2 regions of the Rhizobium sp. S96 genome follow, and region 1 is predicted to be linked to the other one. Evidence: predicted binding sites of a transcription regulator. Region 1 holds the regulator's gene; the other holds the start of a gene.

Region 1 (4,756 bases):
TCTCCCCGGTGACACCGGCGCCTTTGCAGCCTCGCTTGTCACCGACGAGAGACGTGCGATCTCCCGCGAGACGACGGCCGCCCTAAGACAATCTGGACTCGCTCATATTGTCGCGATTTCAGGGCTCAACATGGCCCTCTCCGCCGGCATCTTCTTTGTTGGTTTTCGAATGGCGCTCAGTCTCCTGCCATCGGTGGCCCAAGCCTACCCGACGAAGAAGATCGCCGCCGCCGGCGCTCTCGTGGCGTTGACCGCCTACTACATGATTTCCGGCTTTGCCGTGTCGGCTGAGCGGGCATACATCATGATGATGATCATGCTGGTTGCGGTCCTGTTCGATCGACCGTCGATAAGCCTTCGCAACGTCGCCTTGTCAGCGCTGGTGATCGTGATGCTGTCGCCGTCGGAGGTCCTGGGTCCCAGCTTCCAGATGTCCTTTGCGGCGACGCTGGCGCTGGTCGCCGGCTATTCCATCTGGACCGGGCGAAGGCCGACCGACAACGCCTTTCTCAAGCTGCCATGGGTCATGCCGGTGGTCGCCGTCGCACGCTTCTTCGGCGGCATCGTGCTCACCTCCATGATCGGCGGTTTTTCGACGGCGTTGTTTTCGATTGAGCATTTCCATCGGCTGAGCTCATACGGCTTGCCGGCAAATCTCATGGCGATGCCAGTCATATCCTTCGTTGTCATGCCCATGGGCATGCTTGCGATGTTGCTGACGCCCTTCGGTCTCGATGTGCTGCCGTGGAAGATCGCCGGCCTCGGGCTCGATGTCGTCATCGGGATCGCCAAGCTCGTGTCGTCCTGGGGTGGCAATGTCGATATCGGGCGCCTGCCGTCCTGGTATTTCCCGGTAGCGGTTCTCGGATTTCTGGTCCTGACTTTGCTGCGAACGCGTTTGCGCTATCTGGGCGCCGCCATCGTCGGTATCGCGACATTCACGGTGGCGTTGCTGCCTTCATTGCCCGCACCTGATGTCGTTGTTGCGGAAGACGGATCCCTGGTGGCAATTCTGCGCGGAACCCGCATGGCCTCCAACCGGGAGCGCCCGCCCGACTTCATATTCGGCCAGTGGCAGCGAGCCCTCGCCGCCGAAGAGCATCAGCCTCCGGCGTTCATCAAGGCCACACTTCCCAAGAAGACGAAGGAGCGCAACGACCGGTCATACGCTCTGTCGTTTGACGAACGGCGATCCGCGCTCCGCACGATGCGCAACGCCGCAGCGAACGGCTCGGCAAACAGTTTCGTCTGCGTTAAAGGCGCCTGGTGTATCGCCACCCTCGACAACGGCTATATCGTCAACGTCATCGAGGATTTGGCCTATCTCGGGCCGGCTTGCGACGCCGCCGATATCGTCATTACCCCGGCCCGCATTCGTCTGCGCGAATGTCGGTCGGGCGCAATGCTTATTACCGGCCAAACTTTGCGTAGAAGTGGCGCGGTCGAAATACGCATCGATCAGCAGGGCGCGCCCGTCCTGACAACGACGTATGATGGCCTATCACGCCCATGGCGCATACATCGCGCCTATGACTGGCGCAGCGGCACCTTTGACGTCGCCGTTAGTGATAACGGCGAATAAGCCCCACGAGCTTTCCCTGGACCTTCACGCGATCGGGTCCGAAGATGCGCGTCTCGTAGGCGGGATTGGCAGCTTCGAGCGCAATCGATGCGCCCTTGCGGCGGAACCTTTTCAGCGTCGCTTCTTCGTCGTCGACCAGTGCCACGACGATATCGCCCGGATTGGCCGTATTGCCATTGCGGATGATGACCGTATCGCCGTCAAAAATTCCGGCTTCGATCATCGAGTCGCCCTTGACCTCCAGCGCATAGTGTTCGCCTGAGCCGAGCATGTCGGCGGGGACGACGATGTCATGCGTGTTATTCTGGATTGCCGAAATCGGCACACCCGCCGCGATCCGGCCCATGACAGGCACGGAAACGGAATTGCCGTTGTCGGTACTTGGTGCCGGCTTGGCCGGTGCCGGAGGCGTGACCAGCTGAGGCTTGCCAAGGCTCCCTTCGATGACGCTCGGCGAGAAGCCGCGTCGTTGAAGGCTCGGATTGTAGGCCTCCGGAAGCTTGATCACCTCGAGCGCGCGTGCCCTGTTCGGCAGCCGGCGAATGAAGCCGCGCTCCTCGAGCGCCGTAATGAGCCGGTGAATGCCGGATTTGGACGCAAGGTCGAGCGCATCCTTCATTTCATCAAAAGACGGGGGCACGCCTGACTCCTTCATTCGCTCGTGAATGAAGAGGAGAAGTTCCTGTTGCTTGCGCGTGAGCATCGAAGTCGGACCCCAGGGTTGTGAAACAAAGCCAGAACAGACACTATATGTTCCATATGTGTTCCGCAAGTGGCTAAATTTTCGTAAAACTTGGCTCTGAATTGTCCGGTTTTTACACTTCATTCGATCTATGAGGCGGTAGCCTCTTGCATTGTCTCGCTTAGCAGCGCACATCATTCGCGATTTCGGGAGAGGATCTGCCATGAGTGAAGCTCATCCGCTGGACCACGTGGTGCTGCCCGTCGCCAATATCGACCTTGCCAGGGAGCGTCTCGGCAAGCTTGGGTTCACCGTCGCGGCGGATGCGCGCCACCCGTTCGGAACCGAAAACGCCTGCATCTTCTTCGCCGACAAAACATACCTCGAGCCGCTCGGCATCGCGAGCGCCGATGCGTATGAAACGTCGGTCAAAAAGGGCAACGTCTTCACTGCGCGCGATCGTGCTTTTCGCTTCCGCTGCGGCGATGACGGTCTCTCGGCAGTGGTCTTCGGCACCGCCGATGCCGATCGAGATCACGCCCGCTTCCACGCCGACAGGATAAGCGGCGGCGAAATGCTGCAGTTTGCTCGGCCGATGAAGATGCCGGATGGTTCCGAGACGACCGCAGCCTTTCGGCTTGCCTTTGCCGCCGATCTTCGCGCCCCTGATTTCTTTCTGTTCACCTGCCAGCGGATCAATCCTCTGCCAACGGACCGCAAGGCGCTTGAGACACATGTCAACGGCGTGACCGGTATCGCCGAGATCGTGCTGGCGGCACCGGATCCGAAGGCGTTCGCCACATTCCTGCGTTTTGCCTCCGGCGTGGCGTCGGTGCGGGAGGAGGCGTTTGGTATCAGCCTTGCCACTCCGAACGTGCGCATCAGCATTTTGTCGGCGGATGGGTTGAATGCCTATTTCGATCTCGTCGCGCCCAGCGCGGATCGCGGTCTGCGTGGGGTCGGCATTGTCTACAAGGTTGCTGATCTCGCCGTGACAGAAGCACATTTGGCTGCTAACGGGATCACTTACACGCGTAAGAACAATCGAATTCTGGTGAAGGCTGCGTCCGGGCAGGGCGCGCTCTTCGCCTTCGAGGAGAAACGATGAGCCAGACAAATTCCGAAGTAGCCGTCGGCCAGGGTACCAGCCAGGTGGTGTTTTCGAACGCCGGCAAGCTCTCGCTGATCGCCGGCCCCTGCCAGATGGAGAGCCGTGATCATGCGTTCATGATTGCCGGCGTGCTGAAGGAACTCTGCGACAAGCTCGGCATCGGTCTCGTCTACAAGTCGTCTTTCGACAAGGCGAACCGCACGTCGCTGTCCGCCCAGCGCGGCATCGGCCTGGAAACGGCGCTTGAGGTCTTTTCCGATCTCAAGAAGGAATATGGCTTCCCTGTCCTGACCGACATTCACACCGAAGAACAGTGCGCCGAAGTCGCCACCGTCGTCGATATCTTGCAGATTCCGGCCTTCCTCAGCCGCCAGACCGATCTTCTGGTCGCCGCCGCCAAGACGGGTCGCACGATCAATGTGAAGAAGGGGCAGTTCCTCGCACCCTGGGACATGAAGAACGTCCTCAACAAGTTGAATTCGAGCGGCAATCCGAACATCCTGCTGTGCGAGCGTGGCGCGTCTTTCGGTTACAACACGCTGGTCTCCGACATGCGCTCGCTGCCGATCATGGCGGCGATGGGCGCCCCTGTGGTTTTCGATGCCACGCATTCGGTCCAGCAACCCGGCGGGCAGGGTGGTTCCAGCGGTGGCCAGCGCGAGTTTGTCGAGACGCTGGCGCGCGCGGCCGTTGCCGTCGGTGTCGCCGGTGTGTTCGTCGAGACGCACGAAGATCCTGACAACGCGCCGTCGGACGGTCCGAACATGGTCTATCTCAAGGATATGCCGAGGCTTCTCGAAAAGCTCCTGGCCTTCGACGCGATCGCGAAAGGCTGACGTTCAAAAGACTGACATGTTCGTGTAATAGGCCACGCACGAACATCGCTGCGAAGCATGCGCAAAGCGCCATTGTAATTTGCGCATCTTCGATTAAGACGGATTTCAAACGATTTATCCACTCTCAAGCAGGAAAAGCCGATGACCGCAATTACCGACATTATCGCCCGCGAGATTCTCGACAGCCGTGGTAATCCCACGGTCGAAGTCGATGTCTATCTGGAAGATGGCAGCATGGGCCGCGCGGCGGTTCCGTCGGGCGCGTCGACCGGCGCGCATGAGGCCGTCGAACTTCGCGATGGTGGCAAGCGTTACCTCGGCAAGGGTGTTGAAAAGGCCGTCGAAGCCGCCAACACGGAAATCTTCGACGCCATCGGCGGCATCGACGCTGAAAACCAGATCCAGATCGACAACATCATGATCGAGCTGGACGGCACGCCGAACAAGTCGCGCCTCGGCGCCAACGCCATCCTCGGCGTTTCGCTCGCTGTTGCCAAGGCTGCCGCAGAAGCTGCTGGCCTGCCGCTCTATCGCTACGTTGGTGG
Region 2 (4,756 bases), on a different contig from region 1:
GGGCCAGAGAGCCGATGGCTACCACCTTCTCGATATGCTGGTGACCTTTGCCGAGCATGGCGACCGGCTGGAATTTTCGCCAGCGCAATCCGACGAATTCGCGCTGTCGGGACGCTTCGGTGACGCCTTGGGTAGCGAGAGCGGGACGAACCTCGTGCTGAAGGCGCGCGACCTGCTGCGCCAGGCAGTCGTTGACGCAGGCGGCGCGGCGCCGCCGGTTCGGATCTCCCTACAGAAGAACCTGCCGATTGCTTCGGGCATAGGCGGGGGCTCCGCCGACGCTGCAGCGACGGTTCGCGGCCTGCTGCGTCTCTGGAACGCTGCCCTGCCGGAAAACGTGATCGACCAGATTGCCCTCAGGCTCGGCGCGGACGTTCCCATGTGCCTCGTCAGCAAGCCGCTGATTGCGCGCGGCATCGGCGAGACGATCGTCCGGGTTGGCGACCTGCCCTCCTTTGCCATGGTCCTTGCCAATCCGCTGCAGGCCGTTTCGACGCCAGAAGTCTTCCGCAAGCTCGCAACCAAGGACAACACCCCGCTCGACATCGGCTCACGGAGATCCTGGCTCGCCGCGATCGGGTCGATGCGCAACGACCTCGAGCAGCCTGCGACTGCCATATTGCCCGTTATTGCCGAAGTGTCCGCCATGCTGAAGGACAGCGGCGCGACGTTCGTGCGCATGTCGGGCTCGGGTGCTACGTGCTTTGGGATTTTCGATAGCGCGGCCGAGGCAGAGGCGGCGGCACGCGCGCTTCACAGCAGGCGACCGGACTGGTACTTCCAGGCAACGACGACACGTGTTGGAGAGCAGTGATGGCAGGACTTGATGAAACCCGCCCATTTCTTCCCGTCGGCATTGCGGTCCTTACCGTTTCCGATACGCGGACCTTGGCCGACGACCGGTCGGGTGACACGCTTGTCGCGCGGATCGCGGACGCAGGCCACACGCTTATCGACCGCGCGATCGTCCCGGACGATGTCGCGGCGATCGCAGCACAAGTGACGGCCTGGACCAATCGTGACGATATCGACGTGGTGATCACCACCGGTGGGACCGGCTTTACCGGCCGGGACGTCACGCCAGAGGCGCTGGAACCGCTGTTCGAAAAGAAGATGGACGGGTTTTCGCAAGTCTTCCACCGCATATCCTACGAGAAGATCGGCACCTCGACGATCCAGTCGCGCGCCACCGCCGGCGTCGCCAACGCGACCTTCATCTTCGCGCTGCCCGGCTCGCCCGGCGCCTGCAAGGATGCATGGGACGGCATTTTGAAGTCTCAGCTCGACTATCGCCACATGCCCTGCAACTTCGTGGAGATCATGCCGCGCCTTGATGAGCACCTGAAACGCGGCGCGCCGAAGAAATAGCTTCGGGCACCCGGCTTCTATCGCGCGGCGCGGGCCACCCAGGACGGAATCATCTCGCTGCTCAGCTTGCGCAGCTTCTGCCCTTTCGCGAACTCGGAGAGGCGCATCCCGCTTCTTGCCGCCGTGATCGCAAGCTTCTTCGGAACGAGAAAACCAAACTCCAGCGGAGATGAGGCGCGGCCGATGCGCTGCAGCAACGGACGCCTGTAACCACGCGACGCCGTAAACCGCGCCGGCAGCTTGTTCAGCGCCATGTACTCCGCGATTTCGTCGATCCACCCGGTCTGCGGCCGCGCACCGGGCTCCACGAACAACAGCCACTCGCCGCGGGCCGAGTCCAGTATATCCTTGATATCCCACTGGGAATGGAACCGGCAGCCGGCCGCATCGGCCACCCTCGACGTGCCGTCCCGCGAGTCGTGATCAAGCACCACGACGTCACTGACGAGCCCCTCCACTGCGCCTGCAACCAACACCGATAACGTCTGCGCCAGTTCAGGCTCCTGATCCTGGCATTCAAGTACAACAGTCAGCATTGCCTATTCTTAAAGCGCCGCACAAAAAATTGCCAGCGGCACTTTCCCTATTTTGTTCTTGCATTGTTCTCATTTTGCCGATAGGAATTTAATCATCAAAACGGGCGGAAGCAAAGTCTTCCGTCGACGGAGAATCCGATGAACGAACAGTCCCTTGCAGGGCAGGCCGCGTTTGCGCCTGCCAATACGGCAGACGTTGCCGACGCAATGCTCGTTGCCTCCGGTCTGCGGATCGAGGTGGACCGTCGTCGCGGGCGGGCAGCGGGCTTGAACCCAGGCGGACGCTTCGAACCCCAGCGTCGGGAAACGTTCGACGATGGCTGGGAGACGTTGGAAGATCTTCCACCCTTCAAGACCGAGGTACAGATCGAAAAGCCGCGCACGGCAATCACGCGCAACGAGTCGCCGGACATTCCATTCGATCGTTCGATCAATCCCTATCGTGGCTGCGAACACGGCTGCATCTACTGTTTCGCGCGGCCGACCCACGCCTATATGGGGCTGTCTGCCGGTCTCGACTTCGAGGCGAAGCTGTTTGCCAAGCCGGATGCTGCCAAGCTTCTCGAACGCGAACTGGCAAAGCCCGGATACAAGCCGCGTGTCATCGCCATCGGCACCAATACCGATCCTTATCAGCCGATCGAAAAGGAATGGCGTATCATGCGGCAGATCCTTGATGTGCTTGAGAAGGCCAACCATCCGGTTTCGATCGTCACCAAGTCGGCGCTGATCCTGCGAGACATCGACATTCTCAAAAAGATGGCCGAGAAGAACCTCGTGCGTGTGTCGCTGTCGATCACGACGCTCGACCGCAAGCTGGCGCGGACGATGGAGCCGCGCGCTTCGACGCCGTCACGGCGACTGGAGGCAGTGAAGCTTCTCAGCGAGGCTGGCATTCCGACCTCGGTGATGGCCGCGCCAATGATCCCGGCGCTCAACGATCACGAACTGGAGCGCATTCTCGAAGCTTCAAGGGCAGCGGGCGCACTGGAAGCGGGCTATGTCATCCTGCGTCTGCCGCTGGAGGTCTCGCCGCTCTTTCGGGATTGGCTGCTGCAGAACTATCCGGACCGCTACCGCCATGTCATGTCCCTGGTGCGGTCGATGCGCGGGGGCAAGGATTACGACGCGGAGTTCGGCAAACGTATGAAGGGCGCGGGCCCGTACGCCTGGCAGATCGCTCGCCGTTTCGAGATGGCGACGAAGCGGCTCGGCATGACGAGGCGAAGCATGCCGCTGCGTGACGATCTCTTTGTCCCGCCGGATGGCAGCGGAGTTCAGTTGTCGCTGCTCTGATGAATTCAGCTCTGCGGATGGCTCCCCTGCCCGTCCGCATCCAGGTCCCCGGCCCGCCGCCCTGATCCGGGGACTTGCAGGAAGTCGGGTTGGCGTGCGAAGTTCTGCCGCATGAAACGTCGCACGCCACCCGATTCTCCTATGCTTTTCGAAGACGTCCCGCTCGTGCCGGATTTCCGGCTGGAGCAGAAGGCGCGCAAGGCTGGGCATTGGCCGGTTGCCGGTGCGGACGAGGCCGGACGTGGACCTCTGGCCGGGCCTGTCGTCGCCGCCGCGGTGATCCTCGATCCGAAACGAATTCCAGATGGACTGAACGATTCGAAGCAGCTGTCCGCCCAGAAGCGGGAAGAGCTTTTCGAGCAGATTCTGGCAACGGCCACTGTTTCAATTGCCTCGTCGAGCGCGACGCGGATCGATGCGACAGATATCCGCAAGGCCAGCCTGGATGCGATGCGACGCGCCATCCTCGGGCTGGCGGTCCCGGCAAGCTATGTGCTGACCGACGGTCTCGATGTGCCACTTGGCCTCGACTGTCCCGGCCAGGCTGTCGTCAAAGGTGATGCCCGCTCCGTTTCCATCGCAGCAGCATCGATCGTCGCCAAGGTGACGCGCGACCGGATGATGGCCCGGGCCCATATCATTTTCCCCGCTTATGGCTTCGCCGCCCACGCGGGCTACGGTACAGCCCAGCATCGCGCCGGCATCGAGACCCACGGCCCGTGCTCGCTGCATCGTATGACCTTTCGGCCGCTAAGGCGCACCGAGCTCGTCGGCGAATAGGCCTTGCTCAGCAGATCGCAGCGATAATCGCCGCTCTCCGGCGCCTGATATAGGCGATATCCGCGCGATAAAGCTCGTCGTGCCCGGCCTTGATATGAGCGCGGTACTTTTCTGATCCGCCCGCAGCCTCCCGTTCCATGAAAGCGACCAGCGCTTCCAGTCGTTCGATTGCCATATCGATGACGCCGGCTCGCAGACCGTTGGCCAATCCATAGGCGTCGAGAAAGCGTCGGGCGCGCCCGATCTGGATGTCGGTTGCCGACAACTCGCCCGGAGCGATCAGCGAGAGCGGCGCCCAGCGATAGACGGCATAGGCGAGGTCCCACTGCCGCGGCCCCGGATGGGCGGTCTCGAAATCGATGATACCGCTCACCTCCTGGCCGGCGAAGAGGACATTGTAGGGCGCGAAATCGCCGTGGCAGATGATCTCGAATGGTATTTGAGCGGGCAGCTGCCAAACCGCGCCGGCGTGCGCGGCGGCAAAGTCCACGGTGCAATCGTGATAGCGGCGCAGGAGGCGCGCTGCCGACGTCAGGGCGCGGTCGCTGCGCGCATCCTGGTCCAGATCCAGGTCTGCTGTCCTGCCGTCCAGAAATGTGACGCGCTCCCATTCGCGATCGCAACCTGCAGGGCGAGGCGCAGCATCAAAGCCGTTTGCATGCAGATGCGCGAGCAGGAGATGTATATTTGCGCTCCATGGGCGCGCACGGCGCCAGACCAGTCCGTCGCGGATAAATGGCCCATCGCCGGCTTCCTCGATCATCCACGCCTCCCCT

The links. The regulator LexA, encoded in region 1, represses DNA repair genes until DNA is damaged. The targets are predictions, from matches to a motif close to TGTTCNNNNTGTGTTCNG.
Region 2: a site for LexA is predicted at 1,958-1,975, ahead of QTL94_RS25810 (PA0069 family radical SAM protein). Genes of this name have one in related genera too.

What each region holds. Positions count from the first base shown of each region.
Region 1 is NZ_JAUDRY010000015.1:128,688-133,443, forward strand. It holds gene QTL94_RS18205 (ComEC/Rec2 family competence protein) at 1-1,582, shown strand, start outside; gene lexA (transcriptional repressor LexA) at 1,563-2,285, opposite strand; gene QTL94_RS18215 (VOC family protein) at 2,488-3,372, shown strand; gene kdsA (3-deoxy-8-phosphooctulonate synthase) at 3,369-4,211, shown strand; gene eno (phosphopyruvate hydratase) at 4,353-4,756, shown strand, end outside.
Region 2 is NZ_JAUDRY010000037.1:195,785-200,540, forward strand. It holds gene QTL94_RS25795 (4-(cytidine 5'-diphospho)-2-C-methyl-D-erythritol kinase) at 1-814, shown strand, start outside; gene moaB (molybdenum cofactor biosynthesis protein B) at 814-1,368, shown strand; gene QTL94_RS25805 (glycosyltransferase family protein) at 1,386-1,904, opposite strand; gene QTL94_RS25810 (PA0069 family radical SAM protein) at 2,043-3,200, shown strand; gene rnhB (ribonuclease HII) at 3,312-3,980, shown strand; gene QTL94_RS25820 (phosphotransferase) at 3,988-4,743, opposite strand.